DNA from 2 places in the Streptosporangium sp. NPDC005286 genome. Region 2 is predicted to be linked to the other one. Evidence: riboswitches for the same ligand, from Rfam matches in the RefSeq annotation. Region 2 holds a riboswitch; the other holds the start of a gene.

Region 1 (7,079 bases), on a different contig from region 2:
CGATTTCATGTTAGGGTCCGAGGCAAACGGAACACCGCGTCCACTTTTTGGTTCCATTCCGGAGAGGCACCGACATGTTCGCCCTTCAGTTCTCCCAGTACGGCCCTCCTGACGTGCTCACCGTCGCCGATGCCGAGGAGCCGCACGCCGGTCCCGACGAGATCCGCATCACCGTCCGGGCCGCCGGTGTCACCCCCTCCGACGGGAAACTGCGCTCTGGCGTGTTCCACCGGTTCCTGCCCCTCGACCTGCCGCACATCCCCGGTGTGGACGCCGCGGGCATCGTCGACGAAATCGGGGACGGCGTCACCGGTGTCGCGATCGGCGACGCCGTCTTCGGAGTGGTCGACGTCGCCGACCTCGGCGGCGCGGCGGCCGAGTTCGCCGTGCTCACCGCGTGGGCCGCCAAGCCGGACGCGCTGAGCTGGGAACAGGCCGGCGGCGCGGCGGCCAACGTCGAGACGGCCACCCGCGTCCTGAACGCACTGGGCGTCACGACGGGCACGACACTGCTGATCGAGGGCGCGGCCGGAGGCGTCGGCACGGTAACCGTGCAGCTCGCGATCGCCCGAGGGGCCACCGTGATCGGCACGACCGGCCGGCACAACCACGAGTTCCTCGCCGGCCTCGGTGCGACGCCCACCACCTACGGCCCCGGCCTCATCGAGCGGGTCACCGCCCTGGCACCCGACGGTGTCGACGCGGTGCTCGACGCCGCGGGCTCCGGCTCACTTCCCGACCTCGTCGCCATCGCCGGTGACGCGAACCGGGTCGTGTCCGTCGCCGACCTGAACGCGCACGAACACGGCGTACGGCTCTCCCACAGCGGCCCCGGCAACACCGACGAGCCCGGCTACGCCGGCCTGGCCGTGGCGGCCGCCCTGGCCACCGAGGGCCGGTTCACCGTGCCACTGCACGCGGTCCTCCCGCTCGGCGACGGAGCGAAGGCCCACGAACTGAGCGCCACCGGTCACGCCCGCGGAAAGATCGTCCTGTCCGTACCGTGACCTCTGCGACACGCCCCTGCGCGGCGAACTCCCGTTCGTAGACCAGGTGGTCGAGGGAGCGGGATCTGTGCACATCACACCGGCGGGAACCTCGCCCGCTGAGCCCCACGCCTACTCACCCACCGCGCCACTCCACGGACGCGCGGTCCGGCAGACCAGCACATTCGCCGGCAGCGTCCCTGCCGGGGGGCTCACAACGCCCTGGCCTTCTTTCGGTCCGCAGCGGACAATCCACACGAGAGGATCTTTCTACATCGTGGAGGATGGAGCATGGCCGCGATCAAATGTGGCCTGCCGGCCATCGGCGCACTCGTCATGCTGGCGGCGGGATGCTCGGCGAGCGGTCCGGCACCCAGAGCCGAAGACGCCCGGCCGTCGGCCGGCGCGTGCGTTTCCACCGTCACCCGGGACGCGCTGCCCACCTGGGCGAGGACAGGGTTCAGCGATGACGGCTCGGGCGTGCCCCACGTGTTCAGCGAGCACGGCGACATCATCGCCGTGCTGTTCGGCTACCCACTGACGGCCTCCACCGATCCTGAGGTCACGAACAAGATTCTCTGGGTCTCGCGGCTGCCGCAGCAGCCGATGCGGCCGCTGACCATCAAAGCGATGCTGGACGGGACGACGACGTCGGTGGTCCGCGAGATCGACGGAGGCCCCGGGCCTTCGTCGGTCAACCTGCCCAAGGCGGGATGCTGGCGTCTGACGTTGAACTGGTCCGGACACAGCGACGCCATCACGCTCAGGTTCACCTGACCGGCGAAGGATGGCAACTTTCCGAAATCAATCACCCACCGTACGTGACACGGTTTCGCCTCTACTTGTGATGGCTACCGCAAAGGTTATGGAGCACGGCAAGAGGACGCGTGCCAGGCGTACGGGGCCGGCACGCATCTCCAGCAAGAACCAGGTGGCCCTGCCGGCATCGGTGCCGCGCACGCTCGGCCTTCACCCGGGAGACCTGGTTGACATCGCCGAAGAGGGTGGCCAGATCGTCATCCGGCGACACCGCAGCCGCCTCGACGGGGTGATCGGCACCATCCCCGGCTTCACCGAGGCCGTGGACGTCGAGACGAGTCGCGAGAGCTGGAGCTGACCGGTGCCGCCACGGCGACGTCGGCGGCACCGGAGAGGACCGCCACCCGCCCTGGCCAGAGGTGACCACGGCCGCTACCCGTCAGCCCCAAAACTCGGTATTCCGAAATTTCGAATTTATGGTTAAATCGAGGAATGCAACCCATCCTCAGCATGCTCCTGACCACAGTGCTGGCGGTCCCGATGACCGGCGCCGGCGCCGACCCCGCCGCCCCCGCCGAACTCAAGGACGTTGAGGCCGTACTCGCCTACATCCAGGCCCACCCCGACGACGTCGCGCTGGTGACCCGGGGCATCAGCCACAACGCCGATCGCCTCACCCCTGTGGCGTCGACCACCAAGATCATCCATCTCGCCGCCTACGCCGACGCCGTCCGCAAGGGAAGGGTCAAGCCGGGCGAACGCGTCTCCATGGCCCTGTGGAACGCCTACCACCTGCCCGGCACCGACGGTGGTGCCCACGAAGCGGCGCTCGAACGGCTCAAGCCCGGTGCGAGCGTCACGCTCGACCAGGTCGTCTCCGCCATGATCGAGGAGAGTGACAACGCCGCCGCCGACCTGCTGCGCGACCGCCTCGGCCCCGGCGCGCTGCGCAAGATCGCGCAGACCGGCGTCGGTACCATCAACGGCGAGATACTACGCGCCTTCGGCGGCTGCACGCTGCCCGCCGACGTCTGTCTGAAGAACTACGTCAAGGCCGGTACGCAGGTGCGGCCCACACTCCCCGGCTTCGCCCAGCAGGCTGCCTGGGCCGAAACCGTGACCCGCGTCGAACCTGGCGTGCTGCGCGAAGTGCTCGCCGGACTCAGGAAGGACAAGACGGCGAGCAAGCACCTGGAGTGGCCGATGCGCCAGCCCGGCGCCGACCCCCGCACGCTCCTCATCGGCACCAAGGGGGGCGCGCTGCCCGGCGTCATCAGCGAGGCCATGTACATCGTCCGGCCAGGTGAGAAGCCGCGCGAGACCGTCCTCGCACTGCGGCGACTGCCTGAGGCGACCTGGTTCTCCGGGATGCGCAGCTATGCTCATCAGCAGTTCATCGTGCGGATGGCGACCGATCCCGTCTTCTTCGCGAAAGTCCGCGCAGCATTGAAGTGAGGCAACCCTGACCAGTGTCGACGACCGGCTCCAGGACCTCGAGGCGCGGGTCGCCGCCCTCGAGGCCGCGCTCACCGTTCCCAAGCCACCGGCGGACGGCGACGACACCGGCCTGATCACCTACGGCGGCCAGGCCAGGCTCGGCGGCTACCAGTGGCTGTGGGAAGTGGCCCGCAGCCCCGGCTGGTTGCTTCAGCAGCCGACCGGGCCGTTGGCCGCGGTGCTGGCCGCCGCCGGGCATCCGGCGCGCTTCGAGATCCTGCAGCTGCTGGTCGTCGGGCCCAAGCCGGTCGCCGACCTGCAGGCCGAGCTGGCCCTCGCCTCCCCCGGCCAGCTGTACCACCACCTCAAGACGCTGGCCTCGGCCGGGCTGGTCGAGCAGCCCGAGCGGGGGGTCTACCGGGTACCGTCACATGCGATCTTCCCCGTGCTGGCCCTGGCCGCCGCCGCGATCGACGTGGCCGAGCGCTCCGGCGCTCCGGTGAAACCTCACGATCTTCCTGGCTGAGGTTCAGCGGGTGCGCGAGGACCCGCGTCAAGCCGGTGGAATCGGCGCCGGGAATCGAGGTTCCGCTGGCAGACTCGACCTCATGCAGGTAACGCTGGTCCAGGGGGACATCACCGCGCAGCAGGTCGACGCCGTCGTCAACGCCGCCAACTCCTCGCTGCTGGGAGGCGGCGGGGTCGACGGGGCCATCCACCGGCGTGGCGGCCCCGCGATCCTGGCCGCCTGCCGCGAGCTGCGCGCCTCGCACTACGGCAAGGGGCTGCCGACCGGCCAGGCCGTGGCCACCGTCGCGGGCGACCTGCCGGCCCGCTGGGTCATCCACACCGTCGGCCCCGTCTTCTCCGCCACCGAGGACCGCTCGCACCTGCTGGCCTCCTGCTACCGGGAGTCGCTCCGGGTCGCCGACGAGCTGGGTGCGACCAGCGTCGCGTTCCCCGCGATATCCACCGGGATCTACCGCTGGCCCATCGACGACGCCGCCCGCATCGCGCTCGGCACCGTACGCAGCGCACCGACACAGGTCACGGATCTGCGGTTCGTACTGTTCACCCCGGACGCCTACGCCGTCTTCGAAAGGGCACTCGACGCCGGGTGAGGGGTGGCGAACCACTGACACAAAGGCTGCCGTGCCTGCCTCTCCAACACACCGGTCGCCTGAGCTCGCCGGCGAAGCCTCCCAGCCCTAACGAACCCTCAGGTGCCGTGAGGGCCCCGGGGCCGGGCGTCGAGCACGCGGGCCATGAGCCGTTCGTGGACGCCGGGGTCGTTGGTGTGCGGCTCGGACTCGCCGGTGGCCTCGAAGCCCAGGCGCCGGTACAGCCGGGCCGCCCCGTCGTTGCCGTCCACGACCCACAGCTCGACCCTCCGATGCCCGTGCTCGGCGGCCCACGCGACGACTTCCTCGACGAGCAGGGCACCGACCCCGGCGCCCCGCGCGGCCGGATCGACCCACATGCCGTACACCTCGACCGCCCCACCCCGGTCTTCGGGCACCCAGCCTCCGGCGACCCCGGCCACCCGGCCCTCAACGACCGCGACCGCCTTCACCCCGCGCTCCGGCAGCATCCCGGCACGCCACCGTGCCTCGTCGTACGCCTGTTCCCGCCCGAGTGAGGAGGAGAAGGCCTCCGGTGCGTCCGCCAGTGCCGCGAGCCGGACATCACGGAACGTCTTCCAGTCCTCGGTCGTCAGACGGCGGACCTCGGCCGGGCCCATCTGGAATGCATCTCGGTGCCCGGTCAGGGCCAGCTCGCCGACGACCTGATCGCCGCTCTTCTCGCCGGTCGGGCGAAAGCCGAGCCGGAGGTAGAAGCGCTCGGGCCCGTGCTCTCCCGGAGCCCAGGTAACCGTCGCGCGGGTCTGTCCACGTCTGCGGACCTCCGCGCACACGGACTCCACCGCGAAGCGGCCATATCCCCGCCCCTGCTGATCGGCGGCGATGTTCAGCCGCCAGATTCCACAGCGGGGCGTGTCATCCGGGTCGTCCGGGTTGAAACGGACCATGAAGAAGCCCATGACGAAGCCCACCAGCTGCTCGCCGTCGAAGATCAGTCGAGGCCAGGCGATCTCAGGCTGCGCGTACGCCTCGGCAAGTGACCACGCGACCGGGTCCACGAACTCCTCCTGGTCGGGTCGCACCTGCAGCCGGCACGCGGCCTCGACGTTGTCCGCGGTGACCTTCTCCAGGCGAAGCGACGAAGACATGCTGACAACCTACAGATCGTCTCCGAGAACTCAACGGGATAAATGCCGCCCGCCCGGTTAGACTCCTGGGCGCGGATGGTTCATCCAGGTCCCCGGGATCTGGATGTCGTAAGAGGGAACCCGGTGGGAATCCGGGACTGCCCCGCAGCGGTGAGTGGGAACGACCGCCGTCACCACGCACTGGGCCTTTGGGCCTGGGAAGCGACGGCCAGTAGGACATGCCTGTCCCAGGTGTGGCGCCCGCGAGTCCGAAGACCTGCCTCCGCCCGTGCGCCGTTCGGCGCGCGGTGGTCCGCGGCCTCGTGGGAGGGCCAGGGACGCGCGCCGCGCGCTCCTTCCCTCCTGCCCGGCCGCCCGTGGCTCAGCGAGGGAAGCTGCCATGCAAACGACGATCCTCGGATACCCCCGTATCGGGACACACCGGGAACTGAAGTTCGCCACCGAGGACTACTGGGCCGGGCGCTCCGACGCCACCGCCCTGGCGAAGACGGCCGAGGTCCTGCGCCAGGAGGTCTGGACGGGCCTGCGCGACGCGGGCCTCGACACGATCCCGTCGAACACGTTCTCCCTCTACGACCAGGTACTCGACACCAGCGTCATGGTCGACGCGGTGCCCGGCCGTTACCGGCACCTGACCGGCCTGGACCGGTACTTCGCCATGGCCCGCGGCGTCCAGGACGTCCCGGCGCTGGAGATGACCAAGTGGTTCGACACCAACTATCACTACATCGTGCCCGAGGTGGGGCCGGACACCCGGTTCCGGCTGGCCGACGGGGCACGGTCCAAGCCGCTGGCCGAATACGCGGAGGCCAGGGCCCTGGGGGTGGAGACCCGCCCGGTGCTGGTCGGTCCCCTCACCTATCTGCTGCTCGCCAAGGCCTCGCCCGGCGCGCCCGCCGAATTCCGGCCTCTCGACCTGCTCGACGAGCTCGTCGAGGTCTACGCCGACCTGCTGGAACGGCTCGCCGGGGCGGGCGCGCGGTGGGTACAGCTCGACGAGCCCGCCCTGGCCTCCGACCGGAACGCCGAGGAGATCGCCGCGCTCGCCCGCGTCTACGAACGCCTCGGCGAGCTGCCCAACAGGCCCCGGATCCTGGTGGCGACCTACTTCGGTACGGTCGACGCGGACGCGCTGCGCATGCTGGCCGCAACCCGTGTCGAGGCGGTCGGTCTGGACTTCGTCGCCGGGCCGGGAAATCTCGGCGTGCTCGCCTCCGTCGGCGGACTACCCCGCAAGACCGTCGTCGCCGGGGTGGTGGACGGCCGCAACGTGTGGCGTACCGACGTTCAGCGGGCGAAGGCGACCTGCGCGGTCCTGCTCGGCCTGGCCGACCAGGTCGAGGTGAGCACCTCCTGCTCGCTGCTGCACGTCCCGCTCGACCTGGACGCCGAGACCGCGCTGGCCCCGGCCGTCCGGGGTCGTCTGGCCTTCGCCCGGCAGAAGGTCGCCGAAGTCGTCGCCCTCGGCCGGGCCTCGCGTTCCGACGCCCCCGGCCCGCTCCCCGCCGCCGAGACCGAGGCCGAGGCCGCCACGGTCGACCACCGGGTCCGGGCCCGTCTCGACATGCTCGGCGACGGCGTCCGCCGTGGCGACCGGGCCGCGAGGTTCGCCGCCCAACGGGCCGCGCTACGCCTGCCGGATCTGGCGACCACGACCATCGGCTCGT
Region 2 (7,079 bases):
CACGGCCGCGGTCCCGGTGTTTCGCCGCCGTCGGCCTGGCGTTCAACGCGGTCGTGAACAATGCACGATTCGGTGCACCCCCAGCTGGAAGGCCACGATGAACGCTTCGCACGATGACACCGGCGGCGGATCCGGCGGACGGCCGGCACACGCGCTGGGCGAGGTCATCGGGGTCTTCCTGAAACTCGGCGTGATCGGATTCGGCGGCCCGGCCGCGCACACCGCGATGATGCGTGACGAACTGGTGCGCCGGCGCGGCTGGGTCTCCGATGAGCGCTTCGTCGACCTGATAGGCGCTGTCAACCTCATCCCCGGCCCCAACTCCACCGAGCTGGCCATCCACCTGGGCTATGACCGGGCTCGCTGGAAGGGGCTGATCGCCGCCGGGGTGTGCTTCATCCTGCCCGCCTTCGCCATCGTCCTCGCCCTGGCCTGGTCCTATGTCCGCTACGGCCGGACCCCTGCCGCGGAGGGGTTGCTGTACGGGATCAAACCGGTGGTGGTGGCCATCGTGGTGTGGGCCCTGGCCGGACTGCTCAGGACCGCGATCAAGGGCCGGCTGACCGCGCTCGTCGCCACGGTGGCACTGGCGCTGTACCTGCTCGGTGTCAACGAGCTGCTCGTGCTGGCCGCCGGCGGGCTGGTGGTGATGGCGGGCGGCACCAGGCACGTCTGGCTGCCGAGTCGCGGTTCTCCAGGCCTGGTGCTGGTGCCGCTGCTGGTCGGGCCGCGCTTTCCCGACCCCACCGGCGGCCGGCTCACCGAGCTGTTCCTGACGTTCCTGAAGATCGGTTCGGTGCTGTACGGCAGTGGCTACGTCCTACTGGCCTTCCTGGAGGGCGACTTCGTACGGCGGCTCGGCTGGATCACCCGCGACCAGTTGCTGGACGCGATCTCCATCGGCCAGCTCACCCCCGGGCCGGTGTTCACCACCGCCACCTTCATCGGCTACGTCATCGCCGCCCTGCCGGGGGCGGTGCTGGCCACCGTCGCCATCTTCACCCCGTCGTTCGTGCTGGTCGGCCTGCTGACCCGGCTCGTCGACCGGATCCGCGGCCGGGCCTGGTCATCGGCGTTCCTGGACGGTGTCAACGCCACCGCGCTGGCCCTGATGGCCGGTGTCACCCTGCAACTGGCCGGTGACGCGTTCGTCGACCCGCTCACCGTGGCACTGGCCGTGCTCGCGCTGCTGCTGCAGTGGCGCACCAGGCTCAACACCGCCTGGTTCATCGCCGCGGCCGCCGCCATCGGGCTGGCCCGTACGCTGCTCGTCGGTTGACCGGCAGGCGTCGCCGGGGCGGCCCCCCGTGCCGAATCTCGAAACGGTACGGGCAGACTCTGTCTGGTGAAGCGAATCCTCATCATCGGCATCGGTGCCGGTGATCCCGACCATCTCACCCTCCAGGCGGTCAAGGCCATCGCCCGTACCGACGTGTTCTTCGTCCTGGACAAGGGCGAGGTCAAGCACGACCTCGTCCAGCTGCGGCACGACCTCGTCGATGCGCACGCTCGCCCGCCGTACCGGATCGTCGAGGCCGGCGATCCCGAACGTGACCGGACCACTCCCGACTACGCGCCCGCGGTCGAGGACTGGCGCTCGCGCCGCGCCGACATCTGCGAGCGGTTCATCCGTGACGAGCTCGCCGAGGGGCAGACGGGTGCCTTCCTGGTGTGGGGCGATCCGGGCCTGTACGACAGCACCCTGGCCATCGTCGAGGAGATTCACCAGCGGGGCTCGGTCCGGTTCGAGCACGAGGTGATTCCCGGTGTCAGCAGCGTGTCCGCACTCACCGCCCGGCATCGGGTCAGCCTGACCCGGGTCGCCCGGCCGGTGCACGTCACCACCGGCCGGCGTCTCGCCGAGGAGGGGCCCTCGGCCGACGACGTCGTCGTCATGCTGGACGCGCACTGCGCCTTCGCCGATCTGGGCGCCGATCCGGGCGCCGACTTCGACATCTACTGGGGCGCCTACATCGGCACCCCCGACGAGATCCTGGTCGCCGGACCGGTGTCCGAGGTCGCCGACCGGATCCGCGAGCTGCGCGCCGAGGCACGGGCGCGCAAGGGCTGGATCATGGACACCTACCTGCTCCGCAGGGTGACTCGCTGAGCACCTGTCGCGGCGGCCTTCGGGGGCCGCCGCGCATCCGGTCGGTATCCGCTCGTCGCCGTCATGGCCGTATGGCCCGCGCAGCAGAGGCTCACCTCCAAAGCCCGATCCATCCCGGGCCGGGGAGCGGGCCGTGGCGGCCGGATCGACGGGCGGAACCGGGTCCGCCGCGCCGCGACGAATCATCTTGTGTTGACGGTCCGCCACGAAAAGAGTTACATTGCGGACGATTTCGCGGTGGTCCGAGGGAAGTCCGGTGAGAAGCCGGTGCGGTCGCGCCACTGTATCCGGAACGTGAGTTCCGGGAGCCAGGTTACTTGGCCGCCGCGTCCTCATCTGTCGGGACGCGTCATCCCCAAGGAGGCTACTCATGCGTGAGCTGTCCGTTTCTCAGCCCGTTCCCCTCTCCCACCTGGCCCGCTGGCTCGTGGCGGTTCCGCTGCTCCTGCTGGTGGCCTACCTGGTCACCTTCGACCAGGGGGTGGTGTCGCAGGCGGGCGACTATCTGCACGAACTCATGCACGACGGGCGCCACCTGCTCGGCGTTCCCTGCCACTAGACCGCGCGCCGTGATCCGTACCCTGTTGCTCCGCGGCCTGCTCGTCGGGCTGGTCGCCGGGCTGATCGCCGCCGTGTTCGCCTACCTGCTGGGCGAGCCGAACATCGACCAGGCCATCGCGCTCGAAGAGGCCGCCGCCCACGCCCAGACCGAGGTCGGGCACTCCCACGGGGAGGAGGCACTGGTCAGCCGGTCCGGCCAGCAGGCCGGGCTCTTCCTCGCCCTGGCCCTGTACGGCATGTCCGTGGGGGGTATCTTCTCCCTCGTCTTCGCCGGGCTGCGCGGCCGGATCGGTCCCCGCTCCGACGTTGTGCTGGCCGCGACGATGGCCGCCACGGCGTTCGTCGCGATCGTGCTGGTGCCGTTCGTCAAGTACCCGGCCAACCCGCCCGCCGTCGGTGACCCGGACACCATCGGCAGCCGGACCACGCTGTACCTGGTCCTGGTCGCCATTGGCCTGCTGTCCGTGGCGGTGGGAGTGGCCTGCGCCCGTAAGGTGCCGGCCAGGCCCTGGATCGCCGGCGCGGCCGGCTTCCTGGTCCCCGTCATCGTCACCCTGTTCGTGCTGCCGGCGGTCAACGAGGTGCCCGACGGCTTCCCCGCCCAGCTGCTGTGGGACTTCCGGCTGTCCTCCCTCGGCACGCAACTCGTGCTCTGGTCGGCCATCGGTGTCCTGTACGGCATCGCCGTCCAGCGCGCGGTCCGCCGCGACGCGCTCACGGCGGCCCCGAACTGAACGTTCGGCGGGTCGGACACGTCAGCAGGATCTCGCAGAAAGAAACCTCGTGATCGGTGCCTATCCGTTCAGTGCCGTCGTCGGTCTCGACGACCTCAAGCTCGCGCTGATACTCAACGCGGTCTCCCCACGGGTGGGCGGTGTGCTGGTCCGGGGGGAGAAGGGGACCGCCAAGTCCACGATCGTCCGCGCGCTCGCCGCACAACTCCCCGCGGTCAAGGTGATCGCCGCCTGCCGCTTCTCCTGCGACCCGGCCGAGCCGGATCCGGGCTGCCCCGACGGCCCGCACGACGCGGGCGAGAGCGGGCAGGAGCGTCCGGCCGCGCTGGTGGAGCTGCCCGTCGGCGCGTCGGAGGACCGGCTGGTCGGCGCGCTCGACATCGAGCGCGCGCTCACCGAGGGGGTCAGGGCGTTCGAGCCGGGCCTGCTCGCCGCCGCACATCGAGGTGTCCTCTACGTCGACGAGGTCAACCTGCTCCACGACCATCTCGTGGACCTGCTGCTCGACGCCGCCGCGCTCGGCACCTGCTTCGTCGAGCGAGAGTCGGTCTCGGTACGGCACGCGGCGCGGTTCCTGCTGGTCGGCACGATGAACCCGGAGGAGGGCGAGCTGCGGCCACAGCTCCTGGACCGTTTCGGGCTGACCGTCGAGGTGCGGGCGTCCAGGAATCCGGACGAGCGGGCCGAGGTGGTACGGCGCCGGCTGGCCTTCGACGCCGATCCCGCCTCCTTCGCCGCCGGGTGGGCGGGACAGGAGGCGGCCCTGGCGCGGCGGATCGCCGAGGCCAGGGAGCGGGTCAGGCAGGTCGTGCTGCCGGACGCCCGGCTGCGCCAGATCGCGGGGGTGTGCGCCGCCTTCGAGGTGGACGGGCTCCGGGCCGATCTGGTCACGGCTAACGCGGCCATCGCGCACGCGGCCTGGCGCGGCGGCGCCGAGGTCACGGCCGAGGACGTGCGTGAGGCGGCCCGTCTCTCGCTGCCGCACCGCCGCCGCCGAGACCCCTTCGACGCGCCGGGCCTTGACGAGTCACGCCTCGACGACCTCCTGGCGGAGCACGGTGGCGACGAGCCGGGCGAGCCGGGCGAGCCGGACGACCCGGACGGGGGGCCGGGTGGCTCCGGCGGTCCAGGTGATTCGGACGGTCCGGAAGGGCCCGTGAACTCCGGGGACGCTCCGGAGACCGGTTCCGCGGAGAGCTCCGCGCACGAGAGTGGCCCGCACCGCGACGCCGACGGCTCCGGAACCGGCGCCTCCGACGCTCCAGGTGCCTCCGACGGGACCGGCGCAGCACCGGACGCCCCTGCCACGGAGCGGGTGATCGCCGCAGCGGAACCGTACCGGGTGCGCCCCTTCCAGGTCCCCGGACTGGGCGACGGTGCCTCGGGACGGCGGTCGCGGGCCCGTACCCCCAACGGGCGGACCACCGGATCGCGGGTTCCCACCGGGAGGCTCCAGCGGCCGCATCTGTCGGCGACGCTCCGCGCCGCCGCGCCGTACCAGCGCGAGCGCGGCCGCAGTGGCCCCGGCCTGCTGGTACGTGACACCGACCTGCGCGAGGCCGTCCGCGAGGGCAAGGAGGGCAACCTCGTGCTCTTCGTGGTGGACGCGAGCGGTTCCATGGCGGCCCGGCAGCGCATGCGCGAGGTCAAGGCGGCCGTGCTCAGCCTGCTGCTCGACGCCTACCAGCGGCGGGACAAGGTCGGGCTGATCACCTTCAGGGGATCCACGGCGGACCTGGTGCTGCCCCCGACCTCCTCGGTCGAGGTCGGCGCGGCGCGGCTGCGGGAGCTGCCGACCGGCGGTCGCACCCCGCTGGCGGCCGGGCTGCGCCGGGCCGCCGAGGTGCTCAGGGTGGAGCGGCTGCGCGACCCCGCCAGAAGGCCGCTGCTCGTGGTGGTCACCGACGGCCGGGCCACCTCGGGGTCCGACGTGGCGGCCCCCGCCGCGCTGCTCGCCGGTACGGCGGGGGTCGTGGTCGACTGCGAGAGCGGTCCGGTGCGGCTCGCCCTGGCCCTCGACCTCGCGGCCAGGCTGGGCGCGCCCGCGGTACGGCTCGACGCGCTCGCGGCGGGCGGCGGGCTCGGCGGGCTCGTCCGTGACTACCGGACCGACTACCGGAAGGCGGTCTGAGATGCCGCAGGGCAAGCCGGACACGGTGCCCGAGGACGGGCTCACCACGCGCCAGCGCCGCAACCGGCCGCTGCTGATCGTGCACACCGGGCCGGGCAAGGGGAAGTCCACCGCCGCCTTCGGGATGGCGCTGCGCGCCTGGAACCAGGGCTGGCCGGTCGGGGTGTTCCAGTTCGTCAAGTCGGCCAAGTGGCGCATCGGCGAGGAACGGGCGCTCCTGGTGCTCGGCGAGTCCGCCGAGGGCGGCAGCGTGACCTGGCACAAGATGGGCGAGGGCTGGTCGTGGATCCAGCGGCCGGGCAGCGAGGAGGACCACGCCGCCGACGCCCGCGAGGGCTGGGAGCAGATCAGGCGTGACCTGGCCGCGGAGACCTACCGCTTCTACGTCCTCGACGAGTTCACCTACCCGCTGAAATGGGGCTGGCTGGACGTGGACGACGTGGTCGCCACCCTGGTCGCGCGGCCGGGCAACCAGCATGTCGTGATCACCGGCAGGGACGCCGACCCGAGGCTGGTCGAGGTCGCCGACCTGGTGACCGAGATGGGGAAGGTCAGGCACCCGATGGACGCCGGGCAGAAGGGCCAGAGGGGCATCGAATGGTAGTGCCGCGACTGGTGATCGCCGCGCCGTCCTCGGGCAGCGGGAAGACCACCGTCGCGACCGGCCTGATGGCGGCGCTGCGCGCGCGGGGTCTGCGGGTCTCCCCGCACAAGGTGGGACCCGACTACATCGACCCCGGCTACCACGCGCTCGCCACCGGGCGCCCCGGCCGCAACCTCGACCCCTGGCTGACCGGTGAGGACCGGGTCGCGCCGCTCTTCCTGCACGGTGCGCGGGACGCGGACATCGCCGTGGTCGAGGGGGTCATGGGCCTGTACGACGGTGCCGGGAGCGGGGACTTCGCCTCCACCGCGCACGTCGCCCGGCTGATCGGCGCGCCGGTGGTCCTCGTGGTGGACGCCGCGCGGCAGGGCAGGTCCGTGGCCGCGCTCGTGCAGGGCTTCGCCTCCTTCGACACCCGGGTCCGGCTGGCCGGGGTGATCCTCAACCGGGTCGGCTCGCCGCGGCACGAGGAGATCTGCCGCGCCGCGCTGGACGAGAGCGGCATCTCCGTACTGGGCGTGATCCCGCGGGTGGACGGGGTGGCGACCCCTTCCCGCCATCTCGGGCTGATCCCGGCGGCCGAGCGCAGCGGGGACGCGGTGGCGGCGGTGGAGCGGATGGGCGCCCTGGTCGCCGACTCCTGCGACCTCGAAGGACTGGTGGCCCTGGCGCGCTCGGCGCCGCCGCTGCCCGCGCATCCCTGGACTCCGGCCCTGCCCCCGTCCCCGTCCCCGTCTGTGACCGTGACTGCGTCCGGTGGGCGGCCGGTCGTGGCCGTGGCGGGCGGGGCGGCGTTCACCTTCGGGTACGCCGAGCAGGTCGAGCTGCTCGCGGCGGCGGGGGCCGAGGTGGCGACCTTCGACCCGCTCAGGGACGAGTGCCTCCCCGAGAACGCCGGGGCGGTCGTCATCGGCGGCGGCTTCCCCGAGATGTACGCGG

Evidence for each region. Region 2 has a riboswitch for cobalamin ahead of ABZU75_RS04270 (CbtB domain-containing protein). Riboswitches for the same ligand answer to the same signal wherever they lie in the genome.
Region 1: another riboswitch for cobalamin. It lies ahead of metE (5-methyltetrahydropteroyltriglutamate--homocysteine S-methyltransferase); the one in region 2 lies ahead of ABZU75_RS04270 (CbtB domain-containing protein).

The regions. Positions count from the first base shown of each region.
Region 1 is NZ_JBEXGU010000043.1:36,494-43,572, reverse strand. It holds gene ABZU75_RS18150 (NADP-dependent oxidoreductase) at 75-1,007, shown strand; gene ABZU75_RS18145 (hypothetical protein) at 1,278-1,763, shown strand; gene ABZU75_RS18140 (AbrB/MazE/SpoVT family DNA-binding domain-containing protein) at 1,852-2,103, shown strand; gene ABZU75_RS18135 (serine hydrolase) at 2,256-3,200, shown strand; gene ABZU75_RS18130 (helix-turn-helix domain-containing protein) at 3,388-3,708, shown strand; gene ABZU75_RS18125 (O-acetyl-ADP-ribose deacetylase) at 3,791-4,303, shown strand; gene ABZU75_RS18120 (GNAT family N-acetyltransferase) at 4,402-5,412, opposite strand; cobalamin riboswitch at 5,472-5,691, shown strand; gene metE (5-methyltetrahydropteroyltriglutamate--homocysteine S-methyltransferase) at 5,792-7,079, shown strand, end outside.
Region 2 is NZ_JBEXGU010000006.1:81,196-88,274, reverse strand. It holds gene chrA (chromate efflux transporter) at 98-1,279, shown strand; gene cobF (precorrin-6A synthase (deacetylating)) at 1,346-2,110, shown strand; cobalamin riboswitch at 2,318-2,450, shown strand; gene ABZU75_RS04270 (CbtB domain-containing protein) at 2,481-2,669, shown strand; gene ABZU75_RS04265 (CbtA family protein) at 2,680-3,405, shown strand; gene ABZU75_RS04260 (magnesium chelatase subunit D family protein) at 3,455-5,536, shown strand; gene cobO (cob(I)yrinic acid a,c-diamide adenosyltransferase) at 5,538-6,140, shown strand; gene ABZU75_RS04250 (cobyrinate a,c-diamide synthase) at 6,134-7,079, shown strand, end outside.